Regions from separate parts of the Streptomyces hundungensis genome, predicted to be linked through region 3. Evidence: riboswitches for the same ligand, from Rfam matches in the RefSeq annotation. Region 3 holds a riboswitch; each other region holds the start of a gene.
The links. Region 3 has a riboswitch for cobalamin ahead of DWB77_RS13285 (ribonucleoside-diphosphate reductase subunit alpha). Riboswitches for the same ligand answer to the same signal wherever they lie in the genome.
Positions count from the first base shown of each region.

Region 1: linked by a shared signal. The riboswitch ahead of DWB77_RS29065 (cobalamin biosynthesis protein) and the one ahead of DWB77_RS13285 (ribonucleoside-diphosphate reductase subunit alpha) in region 3 are both predicted to bind cobalamin.
Region 2: linked by a shared signal. The riboswitch ahead of DWB77_RS23735 (ABC transporter substrate-binding protein) and the one ahead of DWB77_RS13285 (ribonucleoside-diphosphate reductase subunit alpha) in region 3 are both predicted to bind cobalamin.
Region 4: linked by a shared signal. The riboswitch ahead of DWB77_RS20210 (CbtB domain-containing protein) and the one ahead of DWB77_RS13285 (ribonucleoside-diphosphate reductase subunit alpha) in region 3 are both predicted to bind cobalamin.

Region 1 covers NZ_CP032698.1:6,562,042-6,566,290, reverse strand. Annotated here, with positions in the region: gene DWB77_RS29080 (lysozyme) at 1-407, shown strand, start outside; gene DWB77_RS29075 (inorganic phosphate transporter) at 549-1,814, shown strand; gene DWB77_RS29070 (hypothetical protein) at 1,847-2,077, shown strand; cobalamin riboswitch at 2,179-2,317, shown strand; gene DWB77_RS29065 (cobalamin biosynthesis protein) at 2,414-3,370, shown strand; gene DWB77_RS29060 (cobyric acid synthase) at 3,352-4,249, shown strand, end outside.
Region 2 covers NZ_CP032698.1:5,354,825-5,359,073, reverse strand. Annotated here, with positions in the region: gene DWB77_RS23745 (ABC transporter ATP-binding protein) at 1-180, opposite strand, end outside; gene DWB77_RS23740 (FecCD family ABC transporter permease) at 177-1,220, opposite strand; gene DWB77_RS23735 (ABC transporter substrate-binding protein) at 1,361-2,341, opposite strand; cobalamin riboswitch at 2,380-2,505, opposite strand; gene DWB77_RS23730 (Mov34/MPN/PAD-1 family protein) at 2,508-2,930, opposite strand; gene DWB77_RS23725 (amino acid permease) at 3,016-4,249, opposite strand, start outside.
Region 3 covers NZ_CP032698.1:2,994,597-2,998,845, reverse strand. Annotated here, with positions in the region: gene DWB77_RS13290 (ribonucleotide-diphosphate reductase subunit beta) at 1-56, opposite strand, end outside; gene DWB77_RS13285 (ribonucleoside-diphosphate reductase subunit alpha) at 56-2,434, opposite strand; cobalamin riboswitch at 2,563-2,725, opposite strand; gene DWB77_RS13280 (Uma2 family endonuclease) at 2,804-3,388, shown strand; gene mctP (monocarboxylate uptake permease MctP) at 3,458-4,249, opposite strand, start outside.
Region 4 covers NZ_CP032698.1:4,533,859-4,538,107, forward strand. Annotated here, with positions in the region: gene DWB77_RS20200 (ABC transporter permease) at 1-177, opposite strand, end outside; gene DWB77_RS20205 (ABC transporter ATP-binding protein) at 174-1,178, opposite strand; gene DWB77_RS20210 (CbtB domain-containing protein) at 1,754-1,975, opposite strand; cobalamin riboswitch at 2,012-2,182, opposite strand; gene DWB77_RS20215 (histidine phosphatase family protein) at 2,304-2,873, shown strand; gene DWB77_RS38960 (hypothetical protein) at 2,944-3,507, shown strand; gene DWB77_RS20225 (Eco57I restriction-modification methylase domain-containing protein) at 3,743-4,249, shown strand, end outside.

The DNA of each region.
Region 1 (4,249 bases), 3.6 Mb from region 3:
GGTCGGGCGACGGCTGGACGCTGCCGCCCGCCGTCGACCTGGAGCACAACCCGTACGGCAAGGACGCCAAGGGCGGCAGCGGCGCGCCGTGTTACGGACTGAGCCCGGCCGCGATGACCGACTGGATCGCCGGGTTCAGCGACGAGGTGCGGCTGCGCACCGGCCGCCGGCCGGTGATCTACACGACGACCCTCTGGTGGAACGAGTGCACCGGCCGCAGCCGGGCGTTCGGCGCGGACCACGCGCTGTGGCTGGCCCGGTACGCAGCCGCGCCGGGCGCGCTGCCGACGGGCTGGTCCTACTGGACGTTCTGGCAGCACGCCGGCGGCAGCGGGAGGCTGCCGGGTGACCAGAATCTCTTCTATGGGAGTTTTGCGCAGTTGAGGCGGTTCGCAACCGGGCGCTGAACGGCCCCGGCGCCCGGCAGGGAACAACAAAGGGGACAACAAGGGGCTACGGACACCGATGCGCCCGCCCCAGTTCACCTTCCGTTCATTCAGGTTACTTACGTTCGTCCCGCCACTGACGTCGAACGATTGCCTGGGTAAATGGAACACATCACGCTGCTGCTCGCGATTGTGATCGTGACAGCTCTAGTGTTCGATTTCACGAACGGTTTCCACGACACCGCCAACGCGATGGCCACGACCATCTCGACCGGCGCCCTGAAGCCCAAGACGGCGGTCGCCATGTCCGCCGCACTCAACCTGCTCGGCGCGTTCCTGTCGGTGGAGGTCGCCAAGACGATCTCCGGCGGGATCATCGACGAGAAGGGCATCCGCACCGAGGTCATCTTCGCGGCCCTGGTCGGTGCCATCCTCTGGAACCTGTTGACCTGGCTGCTCGGACTGCCCTCCAGCTCCTCGCACGCCCTGTTCGGCGGCCTCATCGGCGCCGCCGTGATGTCGGCGGGCTGGTCCTCGGTCAACGGCTCCACCGTCGTCACCAAGGTGCTGCTGCCCGCCGTCGCCGCACCGGTCGTCGCGGGCATCGCCGCGATGCTGGCCACCAAGCTCACGTACCGGATCAACCGGAACACCGACGAGAAGGCCACCGCCAAGGGCTACCGGGCCGGGCAGATCGCCTCGGCCGGCCTCGTCTCGCTGGCGCACGGCACCAACGACGCCCAGAAGACGATGGGCATCATCACCCTCGCCCTGGTCACCGGCGGGGTGCTGCACCCCGGTGCCAACCCCCCGCTGTGGGTCATCGTCTCGGCCGGCCTGGCCATCGCGATGGGCACCTACCTCGGCGGCTGGCGCATCATCCGCACCATGGGCAAGGGCCTGACCGAGCTCCGCCCGCCGCAGGGCTTCGCCGCTCAGACCGCCGCCGCCACCGTCATCCTGGCCTCCTCGCACATCGGCTTCTCGCTCTCCACCACCCAGGTCTGCTCGGGTTCGGTCATGGGCGCCGGAGTCGGCCGCAAGGGCGGGGTGGTCCGCTGGTCCACCGCGTCCCGGATGGCCGTCGCCTGGATCCTGACGCTGCCGGCCGCCGCACTCGTCGGCGCGGGCGCGGAGTTCCTCACCCAGCAGGGCCCCTGGGGCATCGCCGCCGTCGCCGTCCTTCTGATCGCCGGCTCGGGCACCATCTGGAAGCTGTCGCGCCGCCAGCCGGTCGACCACCACAACGTCACCGCGGACGAGATCGGCGAGGTCCCGCAGGCCGAGCCCGCCGGGGTCATCACCACCGCGATCGCCGCGGTCACCCCGCCGCCGACGCTGGCCGCCGCGACCGCCGGCCTCACAGCCACCATCCCGGCCCCTGCCCCGGTGGCCCCCGCCGACCCGCCCACCCCGGCGACGGTCTGACCCCGGTCCTCCGGCACAGCTAAGGAATCCTCATGCACATCGACTGGGCAGCCCTCGGCTCCGTGTTCGGCGTCAGCCTCGCGGTGACCGTCGGCCTGGTGGGCCTGTTCACCCTCGGCATCGTGGGCCTCACCAAGCGGGAGGCCGCGGCCTCCGGCACCGGCAACCCCGGAAGCACGGCCGTGGCCCGCACGGGTGCGTACGCCTGCTTCGCGCTCTGCGCGGCGGCCGTCGCGTACGGGATCTTCCTGATCGTCGCCTGACCCACGGGCACCATCCGAACCGCCCTCCGGCCCGCGCCGGAGGGCGGTCGCATGCCCGGCCGCACGCTCTCTCGCGCCGCAGGTCAACGGCAAGTTGACGGGTGTTCTCGGCGCGTGGTGGACTGCACCGGCCAGCTACGGCGGCAGAAGAGGAAGCCGGTGCGAATCCGGCGCGGTCCCGCCACTGTCACCGGGGAGAGATCCCCGTGAGCCAGGAACTCTCACCGCCGGTCACGTCGAACCAGGGCGCGGACACCCTGAGTGAGGACATACCGCCATGTGTGCCTGCCTGCCCAGCCCTGCCGGTCCTTCCCGCCCCGCCCTGGCGCGCTGAGGATGCGGGCCGATCGCACCTTCGCCTACGGCGCCGCCGCCGGACTCGTCGCCGACCTCCTGCTCGGCGATCCGCGCCGCGGCCATCCGGTCGCCGCGTTCGGCCGGGCGGCCGGTGCCGTCGAACGTCTCCTGTGGCGCGACCACCGCGGCCGGGGCGCCCTGCACACCCTGGTGTGCGCGGGTGGCGCCGCCGGCGCCGCGGCCCTGGTCTCCCGTGCCGTACGCGGCCGCCCCGCAGCCTCCTTCGCACTGACCGCGGCCGCCACCTGGACGGTGGTCGGCGGCACCTCGCTCGTCCGTGAGGCGCGGGCCATCGGCGGCGCGCTTGCCGCGGGCGACGTGGAGGTGGCCCGCGAGCGGCTCCCGCATCTGTGCGGGCGCGACCCGCGGTCCCTGGACGCCGATGGCATCGCGCGCGCGGTCGTCGAGTCGGTCGCCGAGAACACCTCCGACGCCGTCGTCGGCGCCCTGGTGTGGGGTGCGCTAGCGGGCGTGCCCGGGCTCGTGGGCTTCCGCGCGGTCAACACCCTGGACGCGATGGTCGGGCACAAGTCGCCCCGGTACCGCCGCTACGGCTGGGCCTCGGCGCGGCTCGACGACGTGGCGGGCTGGCCCGGCGCACGCGTCACCGCGGGTCTCGCGGCGCTCGCGGGCCCCGACACCCGGGGCGCGTTCCGCGCCTGGCGCGCCGACGCCGACCGGCACCCCAGCCCCAACGCGGGCCCCGTGGAAGCCGCGTTCGCGGGCGCGCTCGGCGTACGGCTCGGCGGCACGCTCTCGTACGCGGGACGCGTCGAGCACCGGCCGGTCCTGAACGCGTCGGGGCGGCCCGTCGAGGTCGCCGACATCGAACGTGCGGTACGGCTCTCGCGCACGGTGGGCCTGCTGACGCTGGCCTGCGCCGTGGTTGCGGGGGCCGCTGTGAGAAAGGGACGTACATGGGTGGCGGGCTGCTGATCGCGGGCACGACCTCCGACGCGGGCAAGAGCGTCGTCACGGCCGGGATCTGCCGCTGGCTGGTGCGCCGGGGCGTCAAGGTCGCGCCCTTCAAGGGGCAGAACATGTCGCTCAACTCGTTCGTGACGCGCGAGGGCGCGGAGATCGGCCGGGCCCAGGCGATGCAGGCACAGGCGGCGCGCGTGGAGCCGACCGCGCTGATGAACCCGGTGCTGCTCAAGCCGGGCAGCGACCGTTCCAGTCAGGTCGTCCTGATGGGGAAGCCGGTCGGCGAGCTGAGCGCCCGCGGCTACCACGGGGGACGCCAGCAGGCGCTGCTCGGCACCGTCCTGGAGTGCCTTGCGGAGCTGCGGGGCACCTATGACGCGGTGATCTGCGAGGGGGCGGGCAGCCCGGCCGAGATCAATCTGCGGCGTACCGACATCGTCAACATGGGCATCGCGCGGGCCGCGCGGCTGCCCGTGGTCGTGGTCGGCGACATCGACCGGGGCGGGGTGTTCGCCTCGTTCTTCGGGACGACGGCGCTGCTGAGCCCCGAGGACCAGGCGCTGGTCGCGGGGTACGTCGTCAACAAGTTCCGGGGCGACGTGACGCTTCTGGAGCCCGGCATCGAGATGCTGCGCGGCCTCACCGGACGGCACACCTACGGGATCCTGCCGTACGCCCATGGCCTCGGCATCGACGAGGAGGACGGCCTCAGGGTCTCGATGCGCGGGGCCGTGCGGGAGTCGGTGGTGGCGCCGCCGGTCGGCGAGGACGTGCTGCGGGTCGCGGTCTGCGCGGTGCCGCTGATGTCCAACTTCACCGATGTGGACGCGCTCGCGGCCGAGCCCGGCGTGGTCGTGCGGTTCGTGGACCGGCCCGAGGAACTCCTCGACG
Region 2 (4,249 bases), 2.4 Mb from region 3:
GCGGCCGGTGGTGGGGCGCAGGGTGGCGTAGACGCAGCGCAGCAGGGTGGTCTTGCCGCTGCCGTTGGGGCCGACCAGGCCGACGGTCTCGCCGGCGGCGACGCTCAGGGTGATGTCGTGGAGCAGTTCGCGGCCTTGGGGCGTGGTGTACGAGAGCGACTGGGTGCGCAGGGTCGTCATGCGGGGCCGCCTTCCGCGCGGGCGCCTCGGCCGCGCAGCATCCAGAGGAAGAAGGGCCCGCCGGTGAGCGCGGTGAGCACGCCGACGGGGATGTCCTGGGGGGCGGCGACGGTGCGGGCCGCGAGGTCGGCGAGGACGAGGAAGGCGGCGCCGCCGAGCGCCGCGACGGGCAGCAGGGTGCGGTGGGCGGCGCCGACCACCATGCGGGCGGCGTGCGGCACCATCAGGCCGACGAAGCCGATCGCCCCGCTGTAGGCGACGAGGACGCCGGTGAGCAGGGAGGCGAGGACGAAGACGGCGGCGCGGAAGCGGCCGGTGTCCAGGCCGAGCACGGTGGCGCCCTCCTCGCCGACGAGCAGCAGGTCCAGCGGGCGGGCCAGGGTGATCAGGACGAGGGTGCCGAGGGTGAGGGCGGCGGCGGGCAGGGCGAGCATGTCCCAGCGGGCGCCACCGAGGCCGCCGAGCGTCCAGTGCAGGACTTCCTGTACGTGTTCGGCGCGGGCGGAGGTGACCAGGATCAGGCTGGTGAGCGCGGACAGGACGTAGGAGACGGCGACTCCGGCGAGGACCAGGCGGCCGCCCGTCAGGGACCCGGCGCGCCGGGCCAGGGCGTACACGAGGACCAGCGCGGTGAGCGCTCCCGCGAAGGCGGCGGCGGGCAGGGCGACGGTGGTGGCCGCCCCCGCGCCGACCCCGAGGACGATGACGGCGACGGCTCCCGCGGAGGCTCCGCTGGAGACGCCGAGCAGGAAGGGGTCGGCCAGCGGGTTGCGCACGAGGGCCTGGAGGACGGTGCCGATGACGGCGAGCCCGGCCCCGGTGACGGCGCCGAGCACGACGCGGGGCAGCCGTACGTCGAGCACGATGGCCCGGTACGGGCCGGGTTCGGCGGCGCCGGTGACGATGTCCAGCACCTGGCCGGCGGGGATCCGCACCGAGCCGAGCGCGAGCCCGGCGAGGGCTGCCGCCAGCAGGACGAGGACGAGGCCGCCGAGCAGCGCGGGGTAGCGCAGACGGGAGCCCGGCCGGGTCCCGGTCACCGGCCCTGGCGCGCCAGGCTGTCGGGGCCCGCTCGCTGGCTCTGCCCCGCCCGGGCGTCGGAGCCCGGTCACCGGCCCTGCCGCGCCCGGCTGCCGGGCCTCGCTCGCTGGCGCTGCCCCGCCCGGGCGCCGGGTCCCGGTCACCGGCCCTGGCCCGTCCGCAGTTGCGAGGCGAGTTTCGCCACCGCGTCCGGTGCTCGGACGCCGGTCACCATGTCGGACAGCGGCAGCACGGCGAAGCTGTTGTTCTTGATGGCGGGGACGGAGGCGAGGGCGGGGTCGTCGCGCAGGCGCTTCTTCTTGGCGTCCACGCCGGTGCCGCCGTAGTCCAGGATCAGGATGGTCTCGGGGGCGCGGGCGACGACGTTCTCCCAACTGGCGTCGCCGAAGGACTTCTCCTTGAGGTCGTCCGCGAAGACGTTGCGACCGCCCGCGCGCGTCACGATGTCGTTGCCGATGCCCTTGCCGCCCACCGTGAACGCGGTCTTGTCGCCGCTGTCGTAGACGAACACGGGGCGCGGTGCGGCGCCCTCGCGCGCCGCCCGGGTGCGGGCGTTGGTCGCCTCGGCGGACCGTATCCAGGCCTCCGCGCGGTCGGGTACGCCGAAGGTGCGGCCCACCTCGCGGACCTCCTGGTACACGTCGTCCATGGTCGTCGCCGCGCCCTTGGGGCAGTTCTCCACGTTGAGGCGGGAGGTGATGCCGCTCTTGGCGAGGGTTTCGCGCGCGCGGCCCTCGTTGGCGGCGAACGCCGAGGCGTAACCGCCGTACACATGGTCGGGGTTGGCCGACAGGAGCTTCTCGTAGGAGGGGTAGGCGTCCGCGAGGACCGGCACCGAGCGGTAGTCCGCCGCGTACTTCGGGGCGATCCTGTCGTCCAAGTAGGCGGTGCCGACGAGGGACTTGGCGAGGCCCAGCTCCAGCATGACCTCCGTGGCGTGCTGGTTCATCGTGACGACCCGCTCGGGGGGCGCGGTGTAGGTGGTGGTCACCCCGCAGTTGGTGACCGTGTAGGGGAAGCCGGGCGCGGGGGCGCCCTTGGCCTCGGGCTGCGCCGGGGTGGTGCACGCGGCGAGCGGGAACAGCAGGGCGGCGGCGAGTGCCGCGCGGCGCCAGGGCATGGCTGAGCTCCTCCGAGGGGATTTCCACGTCCCCTGTCGTCGGGAGAAGGCGGCAGGTCAGTTCCTGGCTTCCGGCGCCGGGGCTCGTCCTCGGGGCCGGTCACAGTGGCGGGACCGTGCCGGATTCACACCGGCTTCCTGGGTCCTGCCGCCCACAACGTCATGATCAGTATGCCTCGACGACCTGGACGTCTTCCTCCGTGATCACGCCGTCCACGATGCGGTACGAGCGGAACTGGAACTCCCCCGCGCCGTCCGTGTCCGCCGTCGACACCAGGACGTAGTGCGCGCCCGGCTCGTTCGCGTACGTCACGTCGGTGCGCGAGGGGTAGGCCTCGGTGGCCGTGTGGGAGTGGTAGACGATCACCGGCTCCTCGTCGCGGTCGTCCATCTCGCGGTACAGCTTCAGCAGGTCCTGCGAGTCGAACTCGTAGAACGTGGGCGAGCGGGCCGCGTTCAGCATGGGGACGAAGCGCTCGGCGCGGCCGGTGCCCGCGGGGCCGGCGACCACACCGCACGCCTCGTCGGGGTGGTCGGCGCGGGCGTGCGCGACGAGCTGGTCGTACAGGGCCTGGGTGAGGGTCAGCATGTCGGCAAGGATAAGCATGCGGGCCGCCGCGTATCGAGTGTCGATACGAGACGGCCCGCATGGTGAGAACTTGCAGGTCAGCGCGCTAGCTGCGCTTCGCGAACGCCTTGTTCTCGGGGTTCTTGGCCTTGAGGACCAGGTAGGAGACGCCCAGGATCAGGGCCCACAGTGGCGCGCAGTACAGCGAGACGCGGGAGTCCTTGTCGATGCCCATCATCACGATGACCATGCCGATGAAGAGCAGCGCGAACCAGCTGGTCCACGGGGCGCCGGGGGCGCGGAAGGTGGACTGCGGGAGTTCGCCGCGGTCGGCCTTGGCGCGGTAGCGGATCTGGCAGACCAGGATCATGATCCAGGCCCACATGCCGGAGATGGTGGCGAAGGAGACGACGTAGTCGAACGCCTTGCCCGGCGCGACGTAGTTGATCCAGACGCCGACCAGCATGAGGGCGGCCGAGACCGTGGTGCCCACCAGCGGGGTGCCGCTCTTGGTCAGCTTGGTGAAGACCTTCGGGCCCTGGCCGTTGAGCGCGAGGTCGCGCAGCATGCGGCCGGTGGAGTACATGCCCGAGTTGCAGGAGGACAGCGCGGCGGTCAGCACGACGAAGTTGACGATGCCCGCGCCGATGCCGAGGCCCATCTTCTGGAAGGCCGCGACGAAGGGGCTCACGCCCGGCTGGAACTCGTGCCACGGGACGACCGAGAGGATCATGATCAGGGCGCCGATGTAGAAGACGGCGATGCGCCACGGCACGGTGTTGATGGCCTTGGGCAGGGTCTTCTCGGGGTCCTTGGACTCGCCCGCGGTCACACCGACCAGCTCGACGGCGAGGAAGGCGAACATGACGATCTGGAGCGTCATCAGCGTGCCGCCGATGCCCTTGGGGAAGAACCCGCCGTCGTTCCAGAGGTTGGCGACGGTGGCGGTGTCCGCGGCGTCCGAGAAGCCGACGGTCAGGATGCCGGCGCAGATCAGGATCATGCCGACGATGGCGGTCACCTTGACCATGGAGAACCAGAACTCCAGCTCACCGAAGAGCTTCACGGAGATGAGGTTCACGGCGTACAGGATGAGCGTGAAGATCAGCGCGTAGGCCCATTGCGGGATGCTGCCGTGGGTCCAGAAGGACATGTACTGGGCGGCCGCGGTGACTTCGGTGATGCCGGTGACGACCCAGAAGAGCCAGTACGTCCAGCCGGTCACGAAGCCCCAAAACGGGCCGACGAACTCGCGGGCGTACTCCGAGAAGGAGCCCGACACCGGGCGGTACATGAGCAGCTCGCCGAGCGCCCGCATGATGAAGAAGATCACCAGGCCC
Region 3 (4,249 bases):
CGCAGGGTCAGCTCGAAGCCCGGGTCCAGCAGGTTCTTGTGTTCGGTCGTACTCATTACTGGCAGGCCTCGCAGGACTCGGGGTTTTCCAGGGAGCAGGCGATCGCGTCGGCGTCGGGGGCCGCCTGCTGGACTGGGACGGTGGTGGCCTGGGCGGCGCGGGCGATGCGGGTCGCCGGGCGCGAGCGCAGGTAGTACGTCGTCTTGAGGCCCTGCTTCCAGGCGTACGCGTACATCGACGACAGCTTGCCGATGGTGGGCGTCTCCAGGAACAGGTTCAGCGACTGCGACTGGTCGAGGAACGCGGTGCGGGCGGCGGCCATGTCGATCAGGGCGCGCTGCGGGATCTCCCACGCCGTGCGGTACAGGGCGCGCACCTCGGCCGGGATCCAGTTGAAGCCCTGCACCGAGCCGCTGGCCTCGCGCAGCGCCTCGCGGGACTGCGCGTCCCATACGCCCAGGCGCTTGAGGTCCTCCACCAAGTAGCCGTTCACCTGGAGGAATTCACCGCTCAGGGTCTCGCGCTTGAAGAGGTTGGAGACCTGCGGCTCGATGCACTCGTACACGCCCGCGATGGAGGCGATGGTGGCGGTCGGCGCGATCGCGAGGAGCAGCGAGTTGCGCATCCCGACCTCCGCGATACGTGCCCGCAGGGCCGCCCAGCGCTCCGGCCAGTGCAGCTCGACGTCGTAGTGGTCGGGGTGCAGCACCCCGCGCGCGGTGCGGGTCTTGTCCCAGGCGGGCAGGGGACCCGACCGCTCGGCGAGGTCGGCGGAGGCCTCGTACGCGGTCAGCATGATCCGCTCGGCGAGCTTCGTGGACAGGGCCTTCGCCTCGGGGGAGTCGAAGGGCAGCCGCAGCTTGAAGAAGACGTCCTGGAGGCCCATCGCGCCCAGGCCCACCGGGCGCCACCGGGCGTTGGAGCGGCCGGCCTGCTCGGTCGGGTAGAAGTTGATGTCGACGACCCGGTCGAGGAAGGTCACCGCGGTGCGGACGGTCTCGTCGAGCCGCTCCCAGTCGATGTCGTGGGAGGCGGTGTCGACGAACGCGCCGAGGTTGACCGAGCCGAGGTTGCACACGGCCGTCTCCCCGTCGTCGGTCACCTCCAGGATCTCGGTGCACAGGTTGGAGGAGTGGACCGTGTGGCCGGGCTCCGCCGTCTGGTTGGCGGTGCGGTTGGAGGCGTCCTTGAACGTCATCCAGCCGTTGCCGGTCTGCGCCAGGGTGCGCATCATGCGGCCGTACAGGTCCCGGGCGGGCATGGTCTTGAGGGCGAGCCCCGCGGCCTCGGCCCTGCGGTAGGCGGCGTCGAACTCCTCGCCCCACAGGTCCACGAGCTCGGGCACGTCGGCCGGGGAGAACAGCGACCACGAGGCGTCGGCGTCGACCCGGCGCATGAACTCGTCGGGGATCCAGTGCGCGAGGTTCAGGTTGTGCGTACGCCGCTGGTCCTCGCCGGTGTTGTCGCGCAGCTCCAGGAACTCCTCGATGTCGGAGTGCCAGGTCTCCAGGTACACCGCGGCCGCACCCTTGCGCCGGCCGCCCTGGTTGACCGCGGCCACCGAGGCGTCCAGCGTCTTCAGGAACGGGACGATGCCGTTGGAGTGGCCGTTGGTGCCCCGGATCAGCGAACCGCGGCCGCGGATACGGGAGTACGAGAGGCCGATGCCGCCCGCGTGCTTGGAGAGCCGGGCCACCTGGTGGTAGCGGTCGTAGATCGAGTCGAGCTCGTCCAGCGGAGAGTCGAGCAGATAGCACGACGACATCTGGGGGTGGCGGGTGCCGGAGTTGAAGAGCGTGGGGGAGGACGGCAGATAGTCCAGGCGGCTCATCAGGCCGTACAGGGACGCCACTTCGTCCACGGCGGTGACCGAATCGTCCTCGGCGAGGCCGGACGCCACGCGCAGCATGAAGTGCTGGGGGGTCTCGATGACCTTGCGGGTGATCGGGTGGCGCAGCAGATAGCGGGAGTAGAGGGTGCGCAGGCCGAAGTAGCCGAAGCGGTCGTCGGCGCCGTCGGCGAGGGCCGCGTCCACCAGGGTGTCGAGGCGGGCGGCGTGGGCATCGACGAAGTCGGCCGTGCGGTCGGCGATCAGCCCCTCGCGGTGGCCGACCGCGACGGAGGCGGAGAACGACACCGCGCCCTGCGAGGCGGCCTCCTCGGCGGCGGTGAGCGTCAGGAGCCTGGCGGCGAGGCGGGAATACGCCGGGTCCTCCGAGATGAGCCCCGCTGCCGCCTCGGTGGCCAGTTCGCGCAACTCGGCGGCGTCGGAGCGGGAGTTGCGGCCCCGCAGCGCGGCCGCGGCGACCCGGCCGGGGTCGGTGTCCGCGAGGTCCGCGGTGAGCTCCGTCAGGGTCCGCAGCAGCGCGGTGCCCGGGGCATCCGCGAGCTCGTCGGTGATCGCTGAAGCGGGATCCGCTGGGGCGATGGTCACGGTGGGGGCACTCCCTCGCTCGGCACGGGGCGCTGCGGGGGAGGCGTCGGCGCGCCTCGGGGCAGCCCTCGGCGCGTCGTCCACCGGCCCAACCGCGAGGCCCGGACGTCTGGCACCCGGCTCGGTCGAACCGGGTACGCCGTCGGCAGGTGCTCGGACTCGACCCGTACGTATCCATACAGGTCATACCGTTGCGGGACAGTTCCGGATTCACACCGGATTCCCCTGCGGCGACAGCGAGCATGAGCATACATGTGGGGGGCGCCGCGGACCGCACCCCCCACATGTTGTGTCACCGGTCGTTTCGCCCCCGGCTGTCCTAGAGCTCCGCTATCGTCGGTGGCAGAGCGCTGAAGGAGGCGAGCCGCGATGACCGCGACTACAGACCGGCCCCACATGCTGACGGAGGATTTCGAGGCCGTCGCGCGCATAGCGGCGCGTGAGAGGGAGGGGACGCGGCTCGAATTCATCTACGGGGTCATCAGGAGCAAGGCCATGCCGGACGGCGATCACGGGCGCATCACCCAGTGGCTCACGCGCATCTGCCTACAGCATCGGCCGGAACTCTGGTTGCACCCCGGGCAGGGGATCAAGGCTCAGCAGAATCGGGCGGGGCGGGCGATCCCGGACGCAGCGCTCGCGCCATCCGACGCCTTCGTCGGCCAGGGCGACTGGGTGGACCCGGAACCGATCCTCATGGTGGTCGAGGTGACCTCGTGGGACTCCGACACCCACCGGCGGGACCACGTCGAGAAGCCACGCGCCTACGCGGAGACCGGCATCCCGGTGTACCTGTTGATCGACCGGGCCAAGTGCGAGGTCTCGGTCTACAGCGAGCCCGAAGGCCACCGGTACGCGTTGGTACGCACCCTTCCCTTCGGCCGGGACGTCGAACTCCCCGACCCCGTCGGCATCACGCTCCAGACCGAGCAGCTCAAGGACTGGGTGCGCTGATCGGTGCACACGAAAGGGCCGCCGCATCCTCCTGGGATGCGGCGGCCCTCTCCGTGCCGACAGCCGAACTCAGTGCGCCGCCCCCGCCGTCGCCGGCGGCAGCTCGGTGGTGACGCCCGGGTCGCCCGCGTCGGCCGTGTAGTCCTCCGGCGAGGTCTCGTCGATGCCGTCGGGGGCCTTGACGGCGCGCAGGACGACGGTGAGGACCACCGTCACCAGGATGTTCAGGACGAACGCCGTCAGGCCGATGTAGCCGATCTCGCCGATGCCGGGGATCTCCTTGGAGGAGCCGCCGAAGTGCTTCTGGGTGGGCGAGGCCACCCCGTACGCGGCGAGCGTGCCGTAGACCATGCCGACCGCCCAGCCCGCGAGCAGCGCCCAGCGGTGGAACCAGCGGGTGAACAGGCCGCCGACCAGGGCCGGGAAGGTCTGAAGGATCCAGATGCCGCCCAGGAGCTGGAAGTTGATGGCGACCGTCTTGTCCATGGTCAGGACGAAGACCAGCGCGCCGACCTTCACCACCAGCGAGACCAGCTTGGAGACCTTGGCCTCCTGGGAGGGGGTCGCGTCCCGCTTGATGAAGTCCTTGTAGATGTTGCGGGTGAAGAGGTTCGCCGCCGCGATGGACATGATGGCCGCCGGGACGAGCGCGCCGATGCCGATGGCCGCGAAGGCGACGCCCGCGAACCAGTCCGGGAACATGTCCTCGAAGAGCTGCGGAATGGCCAGCTGGCCGTTCTTGACCTTGACGCCCGCCGCGATCGCCATGAAGCCGAGCAGCGCCAGCAGGCCCAGCATCAGCGAGTACAGCGGCAGGATCGTGGTGTTGCGGCGGATCACGTTGCGGCTGCGCGAGGAGAG
Region 4 (4,249 bases), 1.5 Mb from region 3:
GCCGCCGCCCGCGATGCCCATGCTCATGGTGTCGCCGAAGATGTAGACGAAGAGCAGCAGCAGCATGATCGGCGTGAGCAGCAGGTTCAGGGTGAGCGAGGGGTAGCGCCGGGCGTGCAGCAGGTTGCGGCGCAGCATGGTCGAGGTGTCGCGGACGGCGAGGGACAGCGAGCTCATCGGACGTTCTCCTTCAGCGCGGTGGCGGCCGTGGTGACCGTGGCGGGGGTGGTGGGGGCGGCAGGGCTGGTGGGGCTGGTGAGGGCGAAGAAGACGTCGTCGAGGTCCGGGGTGTGCACGGTCAGCTCGTCGGCCTCGATGGAGGCGGCGTCCAGCCAGTCGAGGATGGCGCGCAGTTCGCGCTGGCTTCCGCCGCTCGGGATCTGGAGCGACAGCGACTCGTCGTCGCGGGTCGCCTCGCGCAGGGCGACCGCCGCGCTCTCGTACGCCCGCGGCTCGTCGAAGCGGAGCCGGACGTGGCCGCCGGGGACGAGCCGCTTGAGCTCGCTCGCGGTGCCCTGGGCGACGAGCTTGCCGCCGTTCAACACCGCGATGCTGTCGGCGAGTTGATCGGCTTCGTCGAGGTACTGGGTGGTGAGCAGCACGGTCACGCCGCCCGAGACCAGGCCCCGGATGATGTTCCACATGGTGTGCCGGCTGCGCGGGTCGAGGCCGGTGGTCGGCTCGTCGAGGAAGATGATCCGGGGGTCGCCGACCAGCGTCATGGCGATGTCGAGACGCCGCTTCATGCCGCCGGAGTAGGTGGAGGCGGGCTTCTTCGCGGCGTCGGTCAGGTCGAAGCGTTCCAGGAGCTCGGCGGCGACCCGGCGGCCCTCGCGGCGCGACAGGTGGTGCAGATCGGCCATGAGCAGCATGTTCTCCTCGCCGGTGATCAGACCGTCGACGGCGGAGAACTGTCCGGTGACCCCGATGGCGGCCCGTACCGCCTGGGCGTCGGTGGCGAGGTCGTGGCCGCCGACCCGCAGCTCGCCGGCGTCGGCGGAGATCAGGGTGGAGAGGATCTGCACGGCGGTGGTCTTGCCGGCGCCGTTCGGCCCGAGCAGCGCGAAGATGCTGCCCGCCGGGACGTGCAGGTCGATGCCGTCCAGGACCGTCTTGTCCCCGAAGGACTTGCGAAGCCCGGTGGCCTCGATCGCGAGTTGGTTCGTCGATGTCTTCATGCCGCAGAGCGTGCGGGTGGACGCATTCACGGCGGTTTCAGCGGGGTTTCAGTGGGCGGGGGTGGTTGTTCCACCGCGGCCCGGTGGGGCTTGTTCGCGCGGTTCCCCGCGCCCCTGGGGGGGTGGAGGTACCCGGTTGGGGGTGGGGCGCCCGGGGTTGCCGGGGGCCCTGTTGGGTGGCTGTGCCGCGTCAGGGGCGCGGGGAACTGCGCGGCCAGGCACGCACGGTCTGCGGACGGCGTGCGGTCGCGTCAGGCGGTTGTTCCACCGCGGCCCGGTGGGGCTTGTTCGCGCGGTTCCCCGCGCCCCTGGGGGGGGTGGAGGTACCCGGTTGGGGGTGGGGCGCCCGGGGTTGCCGGGGGCCCTGTTGGGTGGCTGTGCCGCGTCAGGGGCGCGGGGAACTGCGCGGCCAGGCACGCACGGTCTGCGGACGGCGTGCGGTCGCCTCGGGTGGTTGTTCCACCGCGGCCCGGTGGGGCTTGTTCGCGCGGTTCCCCGCGCCCCTGGGGAGGCGCGGCGGGTCCGGGCCAGCGGCGGGGGGCGGCCGTCGGCCGGTGGTGGGCGGCCCGGGTGGGTCAGTGGCAGGGGAAACCGAGGAGGTGGCGGCCGTCGTGCAGCCACTCGTGCACGGTGGAGCCGGACAGGAGCGAGGTGGCGCCCTGCTCGGCGCCGACGAAGTAGATCAGGACCAGCATCAGGATGCCGAAGAAGACCGCCCAGGGGGCGATCGCGCCGATCGGCAGCTTGGCGAGTACGGCGGTGGGCGTGCTGGTCGGCTGGGCGACGGACTGCGCCATGGCAGGACCTCCCGGGGGAACTCGCGTCCCATTTGGTGGTGCACACGACGACGGCTACGGGTCTGACTTGCCCGGCGCCCCCCGTCCCCCCGGCGCTCCCGGAGGCGGTGGATCGTGCTGGGCATACAGTGGCGCGACCGTGCCGGAGTCCCACCGGCTTCCGTTCTGCCGTCGTCATCAACGACGAGAAGGTAGCGCGAAGTACGGATCCGGCCAAGGGCGCACGGAGGGGGCGCGAGCGCGCGTCCGCTGACGGGCAGCCGCCAACTACCTTGTCGGCATGGCTAATTGGGGGTGGCTCATTGAGGGTGGCCCATTGGGGAGCGTCATGACATTCCGCTTGGTGTTGGTCTCGCCCGCCTTCAGCCGCTCGCTGCGTGAGGCGCGGTTCGACGACGGCGCGCCGCTGGAGCCCGCCGGGCTCGCCGCGGCCCGGGCGGCGGCGCCGGGGCTGCACGCCGCCGACCGGTACCTGGCCTCCCCGACGGCGCGCTGCCGCGAGACCGCGACCGCGCTCGGCGTGGCCGCGCACGACACCGCCGAGCTGGCCGCGCTGGACGTGGGCCGCTGGCGCGGCCGGACCCTGGCCGAGGTGGGCGCGGCCGAGCCGGAGGCGGTCGGCGCCTGGCTCACCGACCCGGCGGCCGCACCGCACGGCGGCGAACCCGTACGGGCGCTGTGCGCGAGGGCGACCGCGTGGCTGGCGGCTGCCACGGAGGACGCCGGCCGCACCCTCGCGGTCGTGGAGCCCGAGATCGTACGGGCCCTGGTGCTGCGGGCGCTGGACGCGCCGGAGTCGGCGTTCTGGCGCATCGACGTACCCCCACTGACAGCGACCGAACTGACCGGCCGCTCCGGCCGCTGGAACCTTCGCGCGGGGCGGCCGTTGACCCCGTAGGAAGAGGGGAGTTGGGGGGGCAGGGACCTCGCCGTGGAACCGGGCTCGGGCGGCCTGTCACTGTGAGGGCGTGACGGAAATCGAGACGGACGACGGACCCGCGGTGGGAGCCCGCCGTACACGCGGGAACCTGTACGCGTACCGGGTACGGGGTCGCGTACGCAGCGCGGTGGTCCTGTGGGCAGGCGGCCGGGGTGACGAACCCGACCGGGTGTGCACCGCGCCGGACGACGGCCCCGGGCAGGTGCCGGTGTTCGTGACGGTGCGGCAGGCGCGGATGTACGCGCGCCGACGAGGATGGAAGCCGGCCACGCCTGAGGCCGGCACGCTGGAGCTGCGCCGGATCGAGCACTGGCTGGAGGACCCCCGCCGCCGAAAGGCCCCGCCGGGCCCGGTCCTGGACGCGTGGAACTTCTTCGAGGACCTCGCCCGAGGCCTCGAAGCGACCACTGCGCTGCCCCGCCAGGGACCGGTACACGGGAACGCCTACGAGAAGCTGTTCGCGGGCGAGTGCGCCGCGTGGACTCCCGACGAACAACACGCGGTACGGGAGCTCCTCACGGCCGGCGTGGAACTGTGGAACTCGTGCCCGGTAGCCGCCAACCCTCGCTCCGTACGCGCGCGCGGCCGGTGACCCGGGCCGCTCGCACCCGAACCACCCCGCCTCAACTCCCCAAAGGACGCGCGAAAGGCTCCGTCGCGGCCGGAAAGATTCGCGGCAAAACCACCGCCCCGCCCGCGAACTCGGAATTCAAAATAAGAACGCCCGCGATGCGTCCGCGCTTTTCCCGCCGTTGCTACGGGTAGCGGAATCGGTACGCATCTCCACCAAACGACCCGGCGGGACGCCCCGTGAGAGGATCGCGGACGTGAAACTGATCGAGAACACCGAGGCACGGCGGGTGGAGGCGCTCAGTGTCCTTGACCCTCTGACCCAGGCTGCCCTGGGGCAGTTCTTCACCCCTGCACGAGCCGCCGACCTGATCGCCTCGATGCCTCGCCTGGACGCGCTGAGCAACACCGTGCGCATTCTGGACCCCGGCGCCGGCGTCGGCTCGCTGACCGCCGCGCTGGTGACCCGACTGCACGAAGAGCGCCCTGACCTGGACGTCCACGTCGTGGCTGTGGATATCGACCCGCAGGTCATGCCCTACCTGCGGGCCACGCTCGAGGAATGCAGGGCGACCTACGGCACCACGTTCGACCTCGTGCAGGGCGACTACCTCACCGACGATGACGCACTCACCGACGGTGCGTTCGACCTCGTCATCGCCAACCCGCCCTATGCGAAGCTCGCCGCGGGCAGTAGGCAACGTAAGCGCACCGCGCAAGACCTGGTCGATGTCAGCAACACTTACGCGGCGTTCTGGGCCAGG